3 regions of the Micromonospora sp. WMMD987 genome follow, and region 3 is predicted to be linked to each of the others. Evidence: riboswitches for the same ligand, from Rfam matches in the RefSeq annotation. Region 3 holds a riboswitch; each other region holds the start of a gene.
The links. Region 3 has a riboswitch for cobalamin ahead of O7612_RS16375 (peptidase). Riboswitches for the same ligand answer to the same signal wherever they lie in the genome.
Positions count from the first base shown of each region.

Region 1 (6,371 bases), 570 kb from region 3:
CCGGACCATCGCCACCATCCCGCCGTGGTACTGGAAGTAGTCGTCGGAGTCGACGATGTCGTGCTCGCGGGTGTCCTGGTTCTTCGCCGCCACCGCGATCCGGGCGAAGGAACGCTCCATGTCGGCCCGCGCCTCCCGCCCGTCCAGGCCCCGGCCGTAGGCGTAGCCGCCCCAGACGGCGTACACCTCGGCCAGGTCGGCGTCGGTACGCCAGTTCCGGGCGTCGATCAGCGGCAGCAGCCCCGCCCCGTACGCCCCCGGCTTGGAGCCGAAGATCCGGGCGGTGGCCCGCCGCTCGTCGCCGTGGGTGGCGAGGTCGGCGGCCACGTGCGCCCGCAGGTAGTTCTCCTCGGCCGGCTCGTCGAGGGCGGCGACCAGCCGGACCGCGTCGTCGAGCAGGGCGACGACGTGCGGGAACGCGTCCCGGAAGAAGCCGGAGATGCGGACCGTCACGTCGACCCGGGGCCGGCCCAGCTCCGCGGTCGGCACCACCTCGACGCCGGTGACCCGCCGCGACCGGTCGTCCCACACCGGCCGGCAGCCGAGCAGGGCCAGCACCTCGGCGATGTCGTCGCCCTGGGTCCGCATGGCGCTGGTGCCCCACACCGTCAGCCCGACCGACCGCGGGTACTCCCCGGTGTCGGCGAGGTAGCGGGCGAGCAGCGAGTCGGCCAGCGCCACCCCGACGTCCCAGGCGTTGCGGCTGGGGATCGCCTTCGGGTCGACGGAGTAGAAGTTGCGGCCGGTGGGCAGCACGTTGACCAGGCCCCGGGTCGGCGACCCGGACGGCCCCGGCGGCACGAACCGGCCGGCGAGCGCACCGAGGGTGTGGGTGATCTCGTCGGTGGTGCGGTCCAGCCGGGGCACCACCTCCCGGGCGGCGAAACGCAGCACCGCGACGGCGTCGGGGCAGTCGGCACCGGTCACCTCGGCGACCACCGCGTCGGCGCGGACGGGATCCCAGCCGAGGGTCTCCATGCCGAGCACGAGCCGGCGGGCCAGTGCCTCGATCAGGTCCACGGCGTCGGCGGCGGTGACCGCCGGCCCGTCCACGACGTCGGTCAGCGCCGCCGGCACCGCCACCCGCGCCCCGGGCTCGGCGAGCAGCACCTGCTCGTCCAGGCCGTAGCCGGCGGCGAGGGCCTGCCGCAGGCCGGGCAGGGTACGGCTGCCGCCCCACACCTGGGGGGCGCGCAACACGGCCAGGACGAGGTTGACCCGGGCCTCCCCGGTGGGCACCTCGGCCAGGACGTGCAGTCCGTCGCGGATCTGCACGTCCTTGACCTCGCACAGGTAGCCGTCGAGGTGCAGCACGAAGTCGTCGAAGTCGTCGGCGGCGGGCATCGCCTCGGTGTGCAGGTCGTGGTGCAGTTCGGCGGCGCGCACCAGCTCCCAGATCTGCCCCCGGACCACCGGCACCTTCGCCGGGTCGAGCGCCTGCACGGTGGCGTACTCGTCCAGGAGCTGTTCGAGTTTCGCCAGGTCGCCGTAGGTCTCGGCGCGGGCCATCGGGGGCACCAGGTGGTCGACGACGACGGCGTGCGCCCGCCGCTTGGCCTGGGTGCCCTCGCCGGGGTCGTTGACGATGAACGGGTAGACCAGCGGCAGGTCGCCGAGCACGGCGTCGGGGGCGCAGTCGGCGGCCAGCCCGAGGCCCTTGCCGGGCAGCCATTCCAGGGTGCCGTGCTTGCCGAGGTGCACCACGGCGTCCGCGCCGAAGCCGCCGTCGTCGACGGGTGCGGCCAGCCACCGGTACGCGGCCAGGTAGTGGTGGCTGGGCGGCAGGTCGGGGTCGTGGTAGATGGCGATCGGGTTCTCGCCGAAGCCGCGTGGCGGCTGGATCAGCAGGGTGACGTTGCCGAACCGCAGCCCGGCCAGGACGATGTCACCGCCGTCGGTGTAGAGCCCGCCGGGTGGCTCGCCCCAGTGTTCCCGCATCCGGTCCCGCAGGTCGGCCGGCACCTGGTCGAACCAGCGCCGGTAGGTCTCCCCGGGCACCCGGGCCTCGGCGGCGGACAACTGTTCCGGGGTGAGCCACTCGACGTCGTGGCCACCGGCGGCGATCAGCGCGTGGATCAGCGCGTCGCCGTCGGTGGGCGGTGGCGCGTCGCCGAGGTGGTAGCCGGCGGCGGCGAGGGCGGCGAGCAGCCGTACCGCCGAGGCCGGGGTGTCCAGCCCGACGGCGTTGCCGACCCGGGAGTGTTTCGTCGGGTAGGAGCTGAGCACGACCGCCAGCCGCCGGTCGGCGGGCCGCAGGTGCCGCAGCCGGGCCTGCCGGACGGCGATCCCGGCGACCCGGGCGGCCCGCTCGGCGTCGGCTGCGTAGACCGACAGCCCGTCGGCGTCTATCCGTTTGAACGAGAACGGCACGGTGACGATCCGGCCGTCGAACTCGGGGATGGCCACCTGCATCGCCGCGTCCAGCGGGGAGAGCCCGGCGTCGCTGCCGGCCCACTGCTCGCGGGTGCTGGTCAGACAGAGCGCCTGGATCACCGGTACGTCGAGGGCGGCCAGCGCGCCGACGTCCCAGGCGTCCTCGTCACCACCGCCGGAGGCGTCGGCGGCGACCGTCCCCCCGGCGGCGAGAACGGTGACGACGAGGGCGTCGCAGCGGGCGAAGAGTTCCAGCGGCCCGTCGCCGGGGGTGAGTCCGCGCAGCGAGCCGCAGAAGATCGGCAGCGGGTGCCCACCGGCCGCGTCGACCGCGTCCGCGAGGGTCTCGACGAAACCGGTGTTGCCGGCCAGCGCGTGCGCCCGGTAGAACACGATCCCCACCGTGGGCCGCCCGTCGCCGTCCGGCGGCCCCCCGGTCCCGGTGTCCGGGCGGGGCGTCGGGCGGCGGTCGAGGATGCCGTACGGCGGGGTGGGGGTGGGCGGGTCGAAGCCCTCACCGGTCAGCAGGATCGTGTCGCCGAGGAACCGGGCCAGCTGGGCGAGGTTCTCCGCACCCCCTTCGACCAGGTAGGACAGGGCTTCGGTGGCCACCCCGGAGGGCACCGTGGACGCCGCCATCAGCTCCGCGTCGGGCACCGCCTCGCCACCGAGCACGATCGTGGGCACGCCGGAGCCGAGCACCGCGGCGAGGCCGTCCGGCCACGTCTGCCGGCCACCGAGCAGTCGTACGACGGCCAGGTCCACGCCGTCGAGCAGGGCCGGTACGGCGTCCCGCTCGACCCGGGTGGGGTTGGCGAGCCGGTAGTCGGCGGCGCTGGCGCGGGCGGCGAGCAGGTCGGTGTCGGCGGTGGACAGCAGCAGGATGCGCACGTGCGGCTCCGGAGAGTGACGGCCGGCTCGACCACGGGGCCGGGCCGGTCGGGGCGGGAGGGAGGCCGGTCAGCGGCGACGGGGGTACCGACCACCCCGCCGGACGGCAGGGTGGTCGGACCGGGCGTCAGCGGTGTCCGGCAGGCCAACCGACCCGGCGACGGCCGGCGGTGGGAACGGTGCCGGCACGCGGCGGCACACGCTCGGCGATGCTGCGGGGATCACCGGCCGTCATCGGGCCGGTGGCGACGCTGCGCGTCATCGGTTCCTCCTCGGGTGTCCACGCCCTGGGGTTCTCCGACGGCCGAAGTATCCTGGCTCCCGGATCGACGCTCACCCCCGGCCTTCCAACCGCACACGCACGGTCGTGACCCACGAGGGGGGATCGCTCCCCGGTGACAGTGGCGGGACCGCGTCGGAATCGCACCGACTTCCTTCACTGCCGTCAGGCCGCGAATGCTGCCACACTCCTTACCCCGGGTCAACGGCGGCGGCCGGCCCGGCGGCGCACCCGGCGACCCGGTGACGAGGCCGAACAGCACCGGACCGCCGCAGCCGCGCCTCTGGCGGCACATGGCTGCGGCGGTCGGTGGGCGCGGCGGTCAGCGGGCGCGGCGCTCGGGGTGGAGCCGGTTCCAGGCGCGCATCCGTTCCGGATAACCGATCTTCGCCGCCTCGTACAGCGGCACCGCGTGCCGGTGGGCCAGCTTCGCCGCCGCCCGCGGGGAGCCGGCACGGCGGCGGATCCACTCCCCGTCGTGCGCGATCGCCACCACGGTGGTGTCGGTGGCGGTGGTCTCGGGTTCCAGATAGAACTCCACTCCACGGTGGGTGGTCACGAAGTCCGTCAACGCGGTCAGGTCCTCCCGGGTGGCCTCCCGGTCGAGCCTGGTCGGGATGCTCTCGGCGACCCAGGGCCGCCGGTGGATCCAGCCCATCTGCCCGCTCCTCTCCTCGGCGTCCCTCCAGTGCAGCATCCCTACCTGGTAGGACACTGCGAACTCGGTGACAGTCTGCTGCGAACCCCTCACGACCGGTCGAGGGCGGTCAGGTCGTCGGGGCTGAGCCGCAGCGCGCCGGCGGCGACGTTCTCGACCAGGTGGGCCGGATCCCCGGTGCCGGGGATGGCCAGCACGTGCGGACCCTGGTGCAGGATCCAGGCGAGCCGTACCTGCTGCGGGGTGGCGTGGTGGGCGCGGGCGACGGTGAGGACCGCCGGGGCGTGGTCGGTGCGCGCCCCGCCCTCCCGGTTGGTCCCGGCCAACGCGAAGTACGGCACGTAGGCGATCCCCCGGGCGGCGCACTCGCGGATCAGGGCGTCCTGGTCTCCACGGTTGTCCAGGGCGTAGTTGTTCTGCACGCAGACCACCGGGGCGATGCCCTGCGCCTCGTCGAGGTGGTCGAGGCGGGCGTTGGACAGGCCCAGGTGCCGGATCAGTCCGGCGTCGCGCATCTCGGCCAGCGCGCCGAAGCGTTCAGCCACGGAGTCCGGGGGCGGGCGCTTGACGATCCGCAGGTTGACCAGGTCGAGGTGGTCGCGGCCCAGGCGACGCAGGTTCTCCTCCACCTGGGCGCGCAGCTGCGCCGGGCCGGCCTCCTCATGCACGCCGAGGGCCGGGTCGTACCGGATGCCCACCTTGGTGGCGACGACCAGGTGTTCCGGGTACGGGGCGAGCGCGGCGCGGATCAGCTCGGTGGCGTACCGGGCGGGGCCGGTGCCGACCCGCAGCGTGCCGCCCGGCGAGACGTAGAAGGCGGCGGTGTCGAGGTGGTCGACCCCCAGGTCGACGGCCTGGCGCAGCAGGCGCACCGCCCGGTCCCGGTCGGGGTGCACGGTGATCCGCATGGTGCCGAACCCCAGTCGGTGCACGGTGCGGTCACCCAGGGTCCAGCGGTCCGCCGCTGCGGCGGTGATCTCGGTCGGCATCCGGCGACCCTAGCCAGCACCGGCCGCCCGGGTGATCGGGCGCGCAGCCGATACCGGTGACGGTCGGTGACTGCTAGCTTTTTACTGTCGGCGCGGTGGGCTTCGGTCCGGCCGGCGGGCGGGTCGCCGGCACCAGGGCCAGCGTCGGGAGCAGCAGCACCGGCACCACCAGCAGGGCGTGCAGGATGCCGACCCGGTCCCCCAGCAGACCCAGCAGCGGCGGACTGGCCAGGAACGACGTGTAGCCGATCACCGCGACGACGCTGACCCGGGCGGGAGCCCGGTCCTCGTCGTCGGCGGCGGCGCTCATCCCGACCGGGAAGCCGAGGGACGCGCCGAGTCCCCAGAGGACCACCCCGACCACGGCGAGCGGGCCGGAACCGGCCAGCACCGCCAGCAGCGAGCCGGCGGCGGCGAGCAGGATCGTGCCGACCAGCACCGGCACCCGGCCCCACCGGTCGATGGCCACGGTGCCGGCGGTCCGACCGATGGTCATACCGGCGACGAAAACCCCGAAGACGGCGGCGCCGGCGGCCTCGCTGGCCCCGTAGCCGTCGACGAAGGCGACCGCCAGCCAGTCGTTCGCGCTGCCCTCGGTGAACGCCATCACCAGCACCAGCGCGCCGATGAGCAGGGTGCGCGGTTCCCGCCAGGCCGCGAGCAGGCCGCCGCGACGGGTCGACCCGCCCTCGGCGTGCGCGGCGGGCAGGAACAGCCGGGCACCGAGCAGGGTGCCGCCGAGGACCAGCGCCGCCAGCACCGCGAGATGGACGCTGATCGGCACACCGAGCCGGGCCGCGCCGGCACCGAGGCCCGCGCCGGCCACCGAGCCGAGACTCCAGGCGGCGTGGAACCGGGGCAGGATCGTACGGCCCAGGCGCTTCTCCACCGCCGCGCCCTCGACGTTCATCGCCACGTCGCAGGTGCCGGAGCCGTAGCCGAGGGCGAACAGGCCGACCGCGACGCCGGGCAGCGAACCGAGCGGGCCGGCGGCCAGGCCCACCCCGGCCAGCCCGGCCGCCACCAGCACCGTCGAGCCGACCACGGTGCGGGCGGGGCCGAACCGCTGGGTCACCAGGCCGGCGCTGGTCAGCGCCAGCACCGCGCCGCCGGACATGGCCAGCAGCAGCAGACCGAGCCGGCCGGCGCTGAGACCGAGCGCCTCCCGGACGGCGGGAAC
Region 1 covers NZ_CP120861.1:3,315,782-3,322,152, reverse strand. Annotated here, with positions in the region: gene cobN (cobaltochelatase subunit CobN) at 1-3,264, opposite strand, end outside; cobalamin riboswitch at 3,572-3,701, opposite strand; gene O7612_RS13940 (hypothetical protein) at 3,867-4,202, opposite strand; gene O7612_RS13935 (aldo/keto reductase) at 4,292-5,191, opposite strand; gene O7612_RS13930 (MFS transporter) at 5,265-6,371, opposite strand, start outside.
Region 1: another riboswitch for cobalamin. It lies ahead of cobN (cobaltochelatase subunit CobN); the one in region 3 lies ahead of O7612_RS16375 (peptidase).

Region 2 (6,371 bases), 940 kb from region 3:
CCGACCCGGCCACCGCGTACCTCGAACCCGGGGAGATCCTCGTGACCGCCACCACCGACCCGGGCTGGACGCCGCTGTTCCTGACCGCCGCGGCCCTGGTCACCGAGACCGGCGCGATCATGGCGCACGGCCCCACGGTGGCCCGCGAGTACGGGATTCCGGCCGTGATCAGCGTGCCGGGCGTCACCTCGCGGATCGTCACCGGCCAGGTGGTCACCGTGGACGGTGCGGCCGGCACCGTGACGACGGGACGGTAGGACCCCGATGCCCAAGAGGGTCGACCCCCGCCAGCGGCGCACCCTGATCGCCGACGCGCTCATGCGGGTCGCCGCCGACCGGGGCCTGGAGGCGGTGAGCCTGCGGCACGTGGCCGCCGAGGCGGGGGTCTCCGCCGGGATGGTGCAGCACTACTTCACCACCAAGGACGAGATGATGGCGTTCGCCCTGTCCGTCGTCCGCGACCGGGGCCGGGCACGGGTCGAGTCGGCGGTCGCGGCGCTCGGCCCGGACCCGGCGCCCCGACTGCTGCTGCGCACCCTGCTGGAGGCGTTGCTGCCGCTGGACGAGGCGGCCCGCGCGGACGGCCGGGTGGCGCTGGCGTTCCTGTCCTGGACCGCCCTGCACCCGGCGGCGGCTCCCGGCCTGCGGCCGGACACCGAGCAACTGGTGGAGTTCGTCGCCGGGCTGCTGCCGCGTCCACCGGCGTCACCCGCCGGCCGGGCAGGGGCAGCGTCGGACGCCGCGGCGGGGTTGCTGGCGCTGGTGGAGGGACTGGGGATGTACCTGCTCGGCGGGCAGTACACCCCGGAGCAGGCGACGGCGGTCCTCGACCACCACCTGGAACTGGTCTTCGCCTGACCCGGTCGTGGGCGGTGCGCCGGACCGGGGCGTCGACGGCGGTCGGCGGACCCGGCCGGCGGCAGCCGCGTCGGCCGCCGGTCGGCCCGGCGTCAGGTCAGCAGCGCCGGTCGCAGCTCACCGCCCACGTTGATGGTGCCGACGACCCGGCCGCCGGTGAGGTCGAAGACGTCGACCGTCCGGTTGGTGCGCATGAGTTCGCGCACCGACGGCGGCAGCGACGGGGGCTCCTTCATCGCCGCCCGGACGTCCCGGGTGGTCGAGATCAGCCGACCGACCAGTGACGCCCCGTCGTGGTCCACCCGCACCCGGCCGTACTCCCAGCCGCAGGTGGTGAGGTCGAGCACCTCGAACAGGTGGGCGAGCAGGGGATGCGGGTCGGTCGCCCGGACCAGCTGCGACGCCCGCGCCCCCACCACGGTGGCGGCGGCGGCGACGTGCACGTACGGGTGCAGGCCGCCCGGCAGCGCGAACAGCGGCCAGTGCAGCCGCCCGCCGGCCTCCCGCCACAGGGGCCGGTAGTTGCGCCGGTCCACCGGGAACCGGTGACCGGTACGCCGGTACAGCTCCGCCGTCTGCGCCAGCAGGTCCGCGTGGGCCGCGGCGGCGAACTCACCGACGATCGCGGCCGCCACCGCCAGGCCGTCCCCGTCGTCGAGCAGGCCGACGATCGCCGCCACCTGGTCGGCCGGTCGGACGGCCAGGTGGGTGCCGAACCGCTGCCGCACCTCGGCCGACAGCGCCGCCTGCCGGACCGGATCCTCCTGGACCTGCCGGCTCCCACCGCCCAGCACCCGCCCCAGCCATCTCATCTCGCCTCGTCTCCGCCGCCGTCACCGACCGCAGCCATGCTAGTGCGCCCCTGTGTCAGAGGTAGCCGACGCCGGTCAGTTCCTCGGCCGCCGTCCAGAGCCGACGGCCGACGACCGGATCGGCGGCCTCCGGGCTGTACCGGACCTCGGTGACCGGACCCCGGGTCTGGAAGAACCGGGCCGGGCCGAAGAACTGGCCACCCCGTACCCCGGGATCGGTGGCGGCGCGCAGCTGGGGCAACGCGCCCCGCTCCACCGGCTGGGTGGCCAGCAGGCCGAGCCGGGCGATCACCCGGCCCCACCGGCCCCGGTGCTCCCACGCCCGGGGAGTCAGGTTGGTACGGGTGACGCCGGGGTGGGCCAGCACGCTGAGGACCGGCGACCCGGCGGCGCGCAGCCGACGGTCCAGTTCGACGCCGAAGACGGTGGTGGCGAGCTTGGACCGGCCGTACGCTGTGGTGCCCCGGTAGCCGCGCTCGCCCATCAGGTCGGCGAAGTCCAGGTGCGCGTTGCGGTGGGTGATCGAGCTGAGGCTGACCACCCGGGCGGCCCCTGCCGCGGCCAGGTTGCCCAGCAGCAGGCCGGTCAGCGCGAAGTGGCCCAGCAGGTTGGTGGCGAGGTGCAGCTCGTGGCCGTCGACACTGGTGCGGCGCGGCCCGAGCAGCACCGCGCCGGCGTTGTTGACCAGCAGGTCGAGCACCGGATGGTCGGCGGCCAGCCGCGCCGCGAACGCCCGTACCGAGGCCAGCGAGGCCAGGTCCAGCTCGCGTACCTCGACGGTCCCGCCGATCCGGCGGGCGGCCTGCCGACCGGCGGCGGGGTCGCGGACGGCCAGCACGACGTGCGCGCCCCGGTGGGCCAGCGCGGCGGCGGTGACCAGGCCGAGTCCCGAGTTCGCGCCGGTGACGACGGCGGTGCGGCCGTGCTGGTCGGGGATGCGGTCGGTGGTCCATGTCATCTGCTGCTCCTGGTCGGTCGGGGTGGGAGCGTCGACGCTAGGGGCGGACCGGCCGGGCGCGGTCGTTCCCGGTTGCCTAGGTCCCGCAGACCTACCCGGGCCGGTCCGGGCCGCGCCACACTGGCCCCATGACCCATCCGTACGCCCGCGAACTCGGTGACTTCCTGCGCGCCCGGCGCGGCCGGCTGCACCCCCGCGACGTCGGCCTGGAGCCGGGCGGACGCCGCCGGGTCACCGGGCTGCGCCGCGAGGAGCTGGCGCTGCTGGCCGGGTTGAGCACCGACTACTACCAACGGATGGAGCAGGGTCGCGAGGTCCGCCCGTCCGACGACGTGCTGGACGCGCTCGCCGCCGCGCTCGGGCTCGACGCCGGGGAACGCCGGCACCTGTTCACCCTGGCCCGCGCCGCCCGCCGGCCGGTGCCGGCCCGGGTGGACCACGGTCCGGAGCGGGTGCCGGAGAGCACCCGGCGGCTGCTGCGGGTGATGGACACCCCGGCGGTGGTGCTCGGCCGCCACCTGGACCTGCTCGCCTGGAACCGGTGGGCGGTGGCGCTGCTCGGCGACCCGGCCGGCCACCCGCCGGACCGGCTCAACATGCTGCTGCTGATGTTCGACGAGGCGGCGACGCGGACGCGGCGGTGCGCGGCCTGGGAGCGGCAGGCGATGGACTACATCGGCATGTTGCGGGCCGCGGTCGCCACCGACCCCACCCATCCCCGGGCCACCGCGATCGTCGGTGAGCTGAGCATCCGCAGCGCCGAGTTCCGTCGGCTGTGGTCCCGGCACGACGTGCGCGAGTCGGTCAGCGGCACCAAGACCTTCCAGGTCCCCGGGGTCGGCGACATCATCCTGGACTGGGACACCTATCCGCTGCCCGGCAGCCCCGGGCCGGTCATGCTGGTCTTCACCGCCGAGCCCGGCAGCGCCGACGCCGACGCGCTGCGGCTGCTGGCGTCGCTGCGGGCCACCGGACGGTCGGATGAGAGTTATCCGACACGCCCCCGCGACATCTAGTGTTGCCTCTCCCCCATGCACGCCATATATGGTGTGCCACGCAGCTGGTTCGCCCCACCCGGACGGGTGCGGTCGAGGCAACAGGGAACCCGGTGGAAATCCGGGACTGCCCCGCAGCGGTGAGTGGGAACGACCGCCGTCATCGAGCACTGGACCGCGAGGTCCGGGAAGCGACGGCCAGTAGGCGACCGGTGGACCCCGGTCAGGCCCGCGAGTCCGAAGACCTGCCAGCGCGCCGTGCGCTGCCGCGCGCGGCGGCCTGAGGTCGCGCGGGACGACCGACGCCAGGTTCCGGGGCGGCCGTCGCGCCGCGCCCGTTGGCGTTCTCCCGCGTCCGATGGTCATCGGTGACGGCGAGGAGAGGTCATGACGGTCGTACAGGAGAGTCCCCCACCCGGTGTGGGCGAGGTGGAGCCGCGCCGGCCGGTGCTGCGGGTGCGCACGCCCGACGGCGGCACCGAGCCGGTGGACGTCGACCGGATCGTCAGAGCGGTCGGGCGGTGGGCCACCGACCTGCCCGAGGTGGACCCGCTGCGGGTGGCCACCACGACGGTCGCCGGCCTCTACGACGGGGCGACCACGGCCGAGGTGGACAGGCTGTCGATCCAGACGGCGGCGGAGCTGATCGGCACGGAACCGCAGTACTCCCGGCTGGCGGCGCGGCTGCTGGCCGCATCCGTGGCGAAGGAGGTACGCGGGCAGGCGGTGGCGGGCTTCAGCCAGTCCGTCCGGTACGCCCACGGTCTCGGCCTGATCGCCGACGACACCGCCGCGTTCGTGGCCCGGCACGCCGGGCAGGTCGACCACGCTGTCGACCCCACAGGTGACCTGCGGTTCGAGTACTTCGGGCTGCGGACGGTGGCCGACCGGTACCTGCTGCGGCACCCGCGGTCGCGGCTGGTGGTGGAGACCCCGCAGTACTGGCTGCTGCGGGTGGCCTGCGGGCTGTCCACCACGCCCGACGAGGCGGTCGGGTTCTACCGGCTGATGTCGTCGCTGGCCTACCTGCCGAGTTCCCCGACGTTGTTCAACTCGGGCACCCGGCACACCCAGATGTCGTCGTGTTTCCTGGTCGACTCGCCGCGCGACGAGCTGGACTCGATCTACGAGCGGTACCACCAGGTGGCGAAGCTGTCGAAGTTCTCCGGCGGCATCGGCATCTCCTTCACGCGGGTGCGCGGCCGGGGCGCGTTGATCCGGGGCACCAACGGCCGGTCGAACGGGATCGTGCCGTTCCTGAAGACCCTCGACGCCGGGGTCGCGGCGGTCAACCAGGGCGGCCGGCGCAAGGGGGCGGCCTGCGTCTACCTGGAACCCTGGCACCCGGACGTCGAGGAGTTCCTGGAGCTGCGGGACAACACCGGCGAGGAGGCCCGGCGTACCCACAACCTCAACCTGGCCAACTGGATCCCCGACGAGTTCATGCGCCGGGTCGAGGCCGACGGCGAGTGGTCGTTGATCGACCCGTCGGACGCCCCGGAACTGCCCGACCTGTACGGCGAGGAGTTCGACGCGGCGTACCGGGTCGCCGAGAAGAATGCGGTCCGCACCGTCAGGGCACGGGACCTGTACGGACGGATGATGCGCACCCTGGCGCAGACCGGCAACGGGTGGATGACGTTCAAGGATCCGTCCAACCGGCTGTCCAACCAGACCGGTGTGCCGGGCAACACGATCCACCTGTCCAACCTGTGCACCGAGATCCTGGAGGTCAACAGCGACACCGAGACCGCCGTGTGCAACCTGGGGTCGGTCAACCTGGGCGCGCACCTGACCGGCGACGGCGTCGACTGGGACAAACTGCGCGAGACCGTCCGGACGGCGGTGGTGTTCCTGGACCGGGTGATCGACATCAACTACTACCCGGCCGAGCAGGCGGCGGCCTCGAACCCGCGCTGGCGGCCGGTCGGGCTGGGGCTGATGGGGCTCCAGGACGCGTTGTTCGCGCTGCGCCTGCCGTTCGACTCGGCGGCGGCCCGGGAGTTGTCCACCCGGGTGCAGGAGGAGATCTTCCTGACCGCGCTGGAGACCTCGACCGACCTGGCCGAACGGTTCGGCGCGCACCCGGCGTACCCGCAGACCCGGGCGGCCCGGGGTGACCTGCACCCCGACCTGTGGGGGGCCGAGCCCACCCAGACCGGGCGCTGGGCCGCGCTGCGTACCCGGATCGCGGCGCACGGCCTGCGCAACTCGCTGCTGGTGGCGATCGCCCCGACCGCCACGATCGCGTCGATCGCCGGCTGCTACGAGTGCATCGAGCCGCAGGTGTCCAACCTGTTCAAGCGCGAAACCATGTCCGGGGAGTTCCTCCAGGTCAACACGTACCTGGTGCGGGAGCTGAAGGCGCGCGGGCTGTGGACGCCGGAGATCCGCGACCGGATCAAGCGGGCCGAGGGCTCGGTGCAGGGCATCGTCGAGCTGCCCGCCGAGGTGCGGGAGCTGTTCCGCACCGCGTGGGAGCTGCCGCAGCGGGCACTGATCGACCTGGCCGCCGCGCGGGCGCCGTACGTCGACCAGTCGCAGTCGTTGAACCTGTTCCTCAGCGCGCCGACCATCGGCAAGCTCTCCTCGATGTACCTGTACGCCTGGAAGTCCGGGCTGAAGACCACCTACTACCTGCGGTCGCGTCCGGCGACCCGGATCCAGCAGGCCACCGTCACCGTCGCCTCGGCCGTCGCGGCCGACGCCGAGGCGCTGGCCTGTTCCCTGGAGAACCCCGAGAGCTGC
Region 2 covers NZ_CP120861.1:2,951,786-2,958,156, reverse strand. Annotated here, with positions in the region: gene O7612_RS12470 (PEP/pyruvate-binding domain-containing protein) at 1-257, shown strand, start outside; gene O7612_RS12465 (TetR/AcrR family transcriptional regulator) at 265-858, shown strand; gene O7612_RS12460 (hypothetical protein) at 951-1,670, opposite strand; gene O7612_RS12455 (oxidoreductase) at 1,726-2,628, opposite strand; gene O7612_RS12450 (helix-turn-helix transcriptional regulator) at 2,757-3,644, shown strand; cobalamin riboswitch at 3,673-3,891, shown strand; gene O7612_RS12445 (ribonucleoside-diphosphate reductase subunit alpha) at 4,011-6,371, shown strand, end outside.
Region 2: another riboswitch for cobalamin. It lies ahead of O7612_RS12445 (ribonucleoside-diphosphate reductase subunit alpha); the one in region 3 lies ahead of O7612_RS16375 (peptidase).

Region 3 (6,371 bases):
GGGGTGTCCACGCACTTCTCCGAGGCCGCCGACGGCTTGCCGTCGATCCGGCAGATGAACCCCTCACCCCAGCGCAGCGTGCCGGTGATCTCGAAGCCGGCGTTCTTGAGTGCCGCGAGACCGGTGGCCTGGCTGCCGGAGGCACAGCGCACCACCGCGCCGCCGCCCAGCTCGTGGAAGTCGACCACGACGGTGACGCCGGAGGCATCCGGGCAGTAGCCGGCCGACCCGGCAGCCGCGGCCGGGCTGCCCGGCCAGGACACGGTGATCGCCGCGGTGAAGGCGATCGTCGCGGCATGAGCGGCCCGGCTGCTCATGCTGCCCGCCGTCGACGTCCGAGCACCAACAGCACCACACCGCCGCCGATCAGCAGCAATGCGACCAGCACGTACCCGATGATCGCCGCGCCGGTGGTGGGGAGACCGGGCAGCGGGGGAGCGGCCGGGGTGGTGGTCGGCGCGGCGGTGTCGGTCGATGACACGGTGGGGGAGGGCGTCGCCGGGCTACCGGTGGCGCTCGGGCTCGGACCGGCCGGGGTCGTCGTCGGTGTCGGTGTGGCAGAGGTGGTCGGAGTGGCAGAGGTGGTCGGCGTCGGAGTCGCGGTGCCGGTCGGCGTCGGCGACGTCGGCGGCAGGTCGAGACCGATGCGGCCCAGCGGCACCTGGGCGAGTCCGAGGAGGGCCTGCGCGGTGGCCCTGCGCCACTGGTCCCGGTCGGTGTCCGTGATCCCGGCCGTGACGGCGCTGGTGAACGACTCGGCGTGGTAGGCGATCGCCCCCGCGTCACCGGCGGCAGCACCACCGTTCGCCGCCGTGAGCTGCACCCCGGCCACCGCGTGTGCGGCCTGTGCGGCCTGGCTGTCCCGGCCGGCAGCGGCGAGCGCCTGCCCGGCCAGCCCGGTGCTGTTGGAGTTCGCGCCGGTGGTCGGGCCGGAACCGCCGAACGAACCGTCGGCGTGCTGCTGCCCCACCAGCCAGTCCGCGCCCCTGCGGGCGGCGTCGCTCGCCCCGGTGGCACCGGCGTCGGCGGCGGCCAGCAACGCCTGCACGGCCATCGCCGTCGAGTCGACGTCGAGGGTCGCGCCCGGCTGCTCGTCGCAGGACGGCGAAGGGCCGTCCGCGGTGTCCGGGTAGAGCCGGAAGCCTCCGGCCGCGCACTGCTGCCGGACGAGGAAGTCGACGGTGTCCTGCGGCAGGTCACCGCTGCGGGCCAGACCCAGCACGGCGAAGGACTGGTCGAAGGTGTTGCTGGCGTCCGGTCCACTGTCGGCCGTGACACGGCTGGTGATCCGTCCCCGCTGGTGACCGGCGTCCGCCCCGGCCAGCAGGGACAGCGTCACCGCCCGCAGGTCGTACCCGCCGAAGTCGGTGGGGTCGGCACCGGCGGCGGACGCGACGTAGAGCAGCTTCGCGGTCGCCCCGCCGTCGGTGAAACCCTCGATGCCCCAGTCGTCGTAGCTGTTGTAGGACCGGACGTGCGCCGCGACCTGCCCGGTCGCCGCCTGTCGCGTCGGTGCCGACCCGCCGGTGGCGGACATCGCGATGATCCCGTCGATGGTCAGGCCCCAGTCCTGGCCACCGTACGGTCCGGGCAGCGTGCCGTCGGCGAATTCACCGGCCAGCCACGAGGTGGCGTCACGCGCGGCGGCGGCATCGGCCGGGGCGGGTGCGGCCACCCCGGCCAGGGGCACGGCTGCCGTGACGACGGTCGTCGCCACGATCGCGCCGAGACCGGTGGCGAGACGCCGGGACAGAAGCATGGGAGTGCCTTTCGCAGAGCGGTCGGTGAGAACTCCGGAACACACCCTCCCCGGACCCGTCATCCCGCTCCGCGCGCTGCGGCGAGCGGGGTGAACGGACCGTCGACGGCAGCCCGGACCTCACCCTGTAGACCTCGACAGTGGAAGCCGCTCGTCCCGGGCGGGGCATTCCGGCTCGCGAGAGGACCCCTCGCTCACGGTTGCGGGTCAGCGCCGGCCTCTACCGGCTTCCCCCCACACGGGACGTATGCAGTTGAGCACCCGGCGCACCGGATGTCGACACGGTACCGCCCTGGCGTCACAGGACGCCAGGGCGGCAGCCGGCAGCCGACGCACCGGCCACACCAGGGCTGCGGTCCGGGTCAGGGTGCGGCGATGCTCGGCGCGGCGCCCGCCCCGAACGCCCAGCCCTCGACACTGCCCGGAGCCGGGTTGTAGCCGCTGGCGCCCGAGGAGCTGTAGGACCACGACCCGCCCGCCGGGGCATGCCAGTACGACCAGTAGGCGGTGGCCGGCGGCGTGTTGACACACGGGTCCGTCGCGGCCGTGGGCTTGCCGTTGATCCGGCAGACGAACGCCAGACCCCAGCGCGAGGTGCCGGTCACCGTGAAACCGGCCCCCTGCAGGGCGGCCACCCCGGTGGCCGGGTCGCCCAGGGCACAGGCGACCTGCACGCCCCCGCCGAGCGCGGCGAAGTCGACAACGACGGTGACCCCTGAGGTGCCGGTGCAGGCTGCGGCGTGCGCCGCCTGGGGCGCGGGCTCCACGGCGGTCAGGGCGACGGCGGCGACGGCGGCGGCCACCAGGCTGGCGAGCCGTACACGGACGATGGATCGGAGACGGAACACAGGTCCTCCCGGGTTCGGGTCGGCGCGACAGGTCAGGGACAGGTGAGCACCGGTGCGCCGGAACCGGCGGTCGCGGCGGAGAGCGTGGCGTAGCCGTCCCCGGTCAGGCCCAGGACGGCCTGACCGGTGGCGCGGGTGGCGGTGGCCGGGTCGAAGGTGCCGCCGTCGAAGTCGACCGCGCCCCGGTCGGCCGGCGCTGCGCCGCAACCCACCTGCAGGCCGACCAGGAACGCCCGTGCCCGCGCCCAGGCCAACGGCCGGTGGCCGGTGCGCAGCGCCTGCGCAGCGAGCCCGGTGCTGTTGGCGTTCGGGACGCCCGACGAGTCGGCGAAGCTACCGTTGGCGCCCTGCACCGACACCAGCCAGCGCAGCCCGGCGGCAGCGGCGGCCGGGCGGCCCGCCGCCTGGAGCGCCTGCACCGCCAGTGCGGTGGCGTCCACATCGGAGGTGCACACCGGCTGGGCGGGCAGCAGCGGGTATCCGCCGTCCGGGCAGCGGGTCCCGGCCAGCCAGGTGGCGGCGGTTCCGGGCGCACCCTGCGCGGTGCGGTCCAGGGCGAGGATCGCGAAGGACTGGCTGAACGCGTTGCTGTAGTTCCCGTACGCCGACCGGTCGGTGAACCGGCCGCTGGACGATTCCAGCCCCCGCAGCCGGGCGATCAGGTCCACCCCACCGACGTCGGTCGGGTCGCCCCCGCGTACCTGCACCGTGAGGGCGAGTTTCGCGGTCGCGCCCACGTACGCCTCGGTGCCGCCGTCACCGACGTAACCGTCGCGGACGTCCGGTCGGGTGACCCAGGCCAGCGCCCGTGTCCCGAAGTCGTCGGCGACACCGGCGGCGGCGAAGGCGAACACCGCGTCGAGGGTCAACCCCTGGTCGGGGTAGGCGACGCCGTCGAAGACCACCTCGAATCGTTCACCGTCGACGAGTTGCCGCGCGAGCCAGCCGGCGGCGGCCCCGGCCCGGTCGACGCCGGGATGTGCGGGTACGGCGGTCGCGGGTGTGGCGAGGGTGAGAGCGACGAGTACGCCGCAGAACAGGGCGAGCAGGCGGTGCCGGCTCAGGCGGACGACCATCGGAAGCGCCTTTCCGGCCCGGCGGTCGTCAGAACCCGGACGACCACCACCGACAGGCAGGATCGACCGGCCTCCGACCCGTGGGCCACGACGGGTGGGGAACGGACATCACGCGTGCGGCGGGTATTCGGGCTCGCCGTCAGGGTGTCTGCCACCTCGACGACCTACCGTTGCGGGCCAGCGCCGGACTTCGACCGGACTTCCCCCGCGCACGCGTTGCTGCAGTTGTCGCGACAGTCTGATCTCCCGCGACACCGGATGTCAATGCGCAACCAGGCGAACACGGCTGGTGAGAGTTGGCACAATGGTCGTCCATCCCGGACGAAGACGACCGTACTCGCACCACCCGACGCGAACATGGTCACCGACGGCGCATTCACTCACTGCCGCCCCCGGTAGGTGACGCTGCGGCAGGAAGCGCCGCCGTGTCGGAACCCGACGCGATATCGTGACACCGCAGTCGGTCCGCCACGCCCACCAGGTGGCGGCGCAAGCGGGAACCCGGTGCGAGACCGGGACTGCCCCGCAGCAGTGAGTGGGAACGACCGCCGCCATCAGCACTGGACCCACAGGGCCTGGGAAGCCACGGCCGGTAGGCCTGAGCACGACGCCCACGAGTCCGAAGACCTGCCCACTGCCCACGTGCATCCGCACGCGGAGAGCTCGGCGACCTTCGCGGGCGGGTCGGCCATCGGCGACAGCACGACATCCGGTGCTGCGCGCGACCGCACCGCTCCCTGTCGAGTTCACCCGACTCGGCAAAGGAGACGGACACCAGCCGCACCCAGGGCACTCACCCGAGCCGCCCGGGCCTGCCCGTAGGCGGAATGCGCAGGAGGTACGGGCGGACTCCGTGAGGGAGCCCGCCCGTACCTGCCCGATCAGCTCCGGCGGACCTCGATGGCGGCTGCGACCAGGTGTCGGAGGGACGCCTCGACTTCGGCGTAGGCACGGGTCTTCAGACCGCAGTCCGGGTTGACCCACAACCGCCGGGCGGGCACGGCCGCGACGGCCCGGTGGAGCGCGTCGACCACCTCATCGTGGGGCGGGATGCGGGGCGAGTGGATGTCCCACACCCCGGGGCCGACGCCCCGGCGGTAGCCGATCGCGGCGAGGTCGTCGAGGATCTCCATCTTCGAGCGGGACGCCTCGATGCTCGTGACATCGGCGTCGAGAGCGTCGATCGCGGTGATCACCTCGCCGAACTCGCTGTAGCACAGGTGGGTGTGGATCTGGGTGTCGTCGGCGACGCCACTGGTGGCGAGACGGAACGCGTTCACCGCCCAGTCCAGGTACGCCGTCTGGTCGGCCCGGCGCAGCGGCAGGGTCTCCCGCAGGGCGGGTTCGTCGACCTGGATGATCCGGATCCCGGCGGCCTCCAGGTCGCGGCACTCGTCGCGCAGCGCGAGCGCGACCTGGTCGGCGGTGTCGGCCAGGGGCTGGTCGGTACGGACGAACGACCAGGCCAGGATGGTGACCGGGCCGGTGAGCATGCCCTTGACCGGGCGGTCGGTCAGCGACTGCGCGTAGGTGGACCACTCGACGGTCATCGGGGCACGGCGGGCCACGTCCCCGTGGATGATCGGCGGGCGGACGCACCGGGAGCCGTAGGACTGCACCCAGCCGTGCGTGGTGGCGGCGAAACCGTCGAGCTGCTCCCCGAAGTACTGGACCATGTCGTTGCGCTCCGGCTCACCGTGCACCAGCACGTCCAGGCCCAGCCGCTCCTGCAACCGGATGACCTGCTCCACCTCGGCGCGCATCCGCTGCGTGTAGCCGGCGTCGTCGAGAGTGCCGGCGCGGTGTGCGGCACGGGCCCGGCGCAGCTCGGTGGTCTGCGGGAACGAGCCGATCGTGGTGGTCGGCAGGTCCGGCAGCCCCAACCGTTCCTGTTGGCGGGCGGCCCGCTCGGCGTAGTCGCCGCGGTGCCGGTCGGTGGGGCGCAGCGCCGCCAACCGGCCGCGTACGTCATCGTGCCGCCACGCCGGCGGGACGGACGGCGGCGGGGCCGGCAGGCTGGTGGTGCCGTCGCGCAGCGCCCGGCCGAGCAGGACCACCTCGTCGACCTTCTGCCGGGCGAACGCGAGTCGAGCGGACAGTTCCGGGTCGAGGGAGGTCTCGGCGGACAGGTCGACCGGGACGTGCAGCAGCGAACAGGACGTGGACACCGCCACGTGGTCGGCCAGTCCGCCGACCGTGGCACCGGCGGCGACAGCGGCGCGTAGATCCGTGCGCCAGATGTTGCGCCCGTCGACCAGACCGGCGACGACGGTCCTGCCGCGCAGGGGACCGGCTGCGGCGAGCCGGTGCAGGTTGCCCGGGCCGGCGACCAGGTCCAGGCCGACCGCCTCGACCGGGGTGTCCAGCAGCGCCGGCAGCGCGTCGCCGAGGTCACCGAAGTAGGTGGCGACGAAGATCCGGGGGCGGTGGGGCAGCTCACCGAGGCGTCGGTAGGCGTGCCGCAGACCGTCGATCTCGGCCGGGGTGCGGTCGGCGACGTAGGCGGGTTCGTCCAGTTGGATCCAGGCCACGCCCGCGTCGGCCAGGGCGGTGAGGATCCGGGCGTACGTGTCGACCAGGTCGTCGAGCCGGGCGAACGGGTCGTCGCCCTTGGCCAGCAGCAGGAAGGTGGCTGGCCCGACCAGCACCGGACGGGTGGTGATGCCGAGGTCACGTGCCTGCGCATAC
Region 3 covers NZ_CP120861.1:3,888,610-3,894,980, reverse strand. Annotated here, with positions in the region: gene O7612_RS16390 (hypothetical protein) at 1-317, opposite strand, end outside; gene O7612_RS16385 (cell wall anchor protein) at 314-1,759, opposite strand; cobalamin riboswitch at 1,901-2,039, opposite strand; gene O7612_RS16380 (hypothetical protein) at 2,122-2,607, opposite strand; gene O7612_RS16375 (peptidase) at 2,640-3,683, opposite strand; cobalamin riboswitch at 3,784-3,922, opposite strand; cobalamin riboswitch at 4,128-4,333, shown strand; gene metE (5-methyltetrahydropteroyltriglutamate--homocysteine S-methyltransferase) at 4,565-6,371, opposite strand, start outside.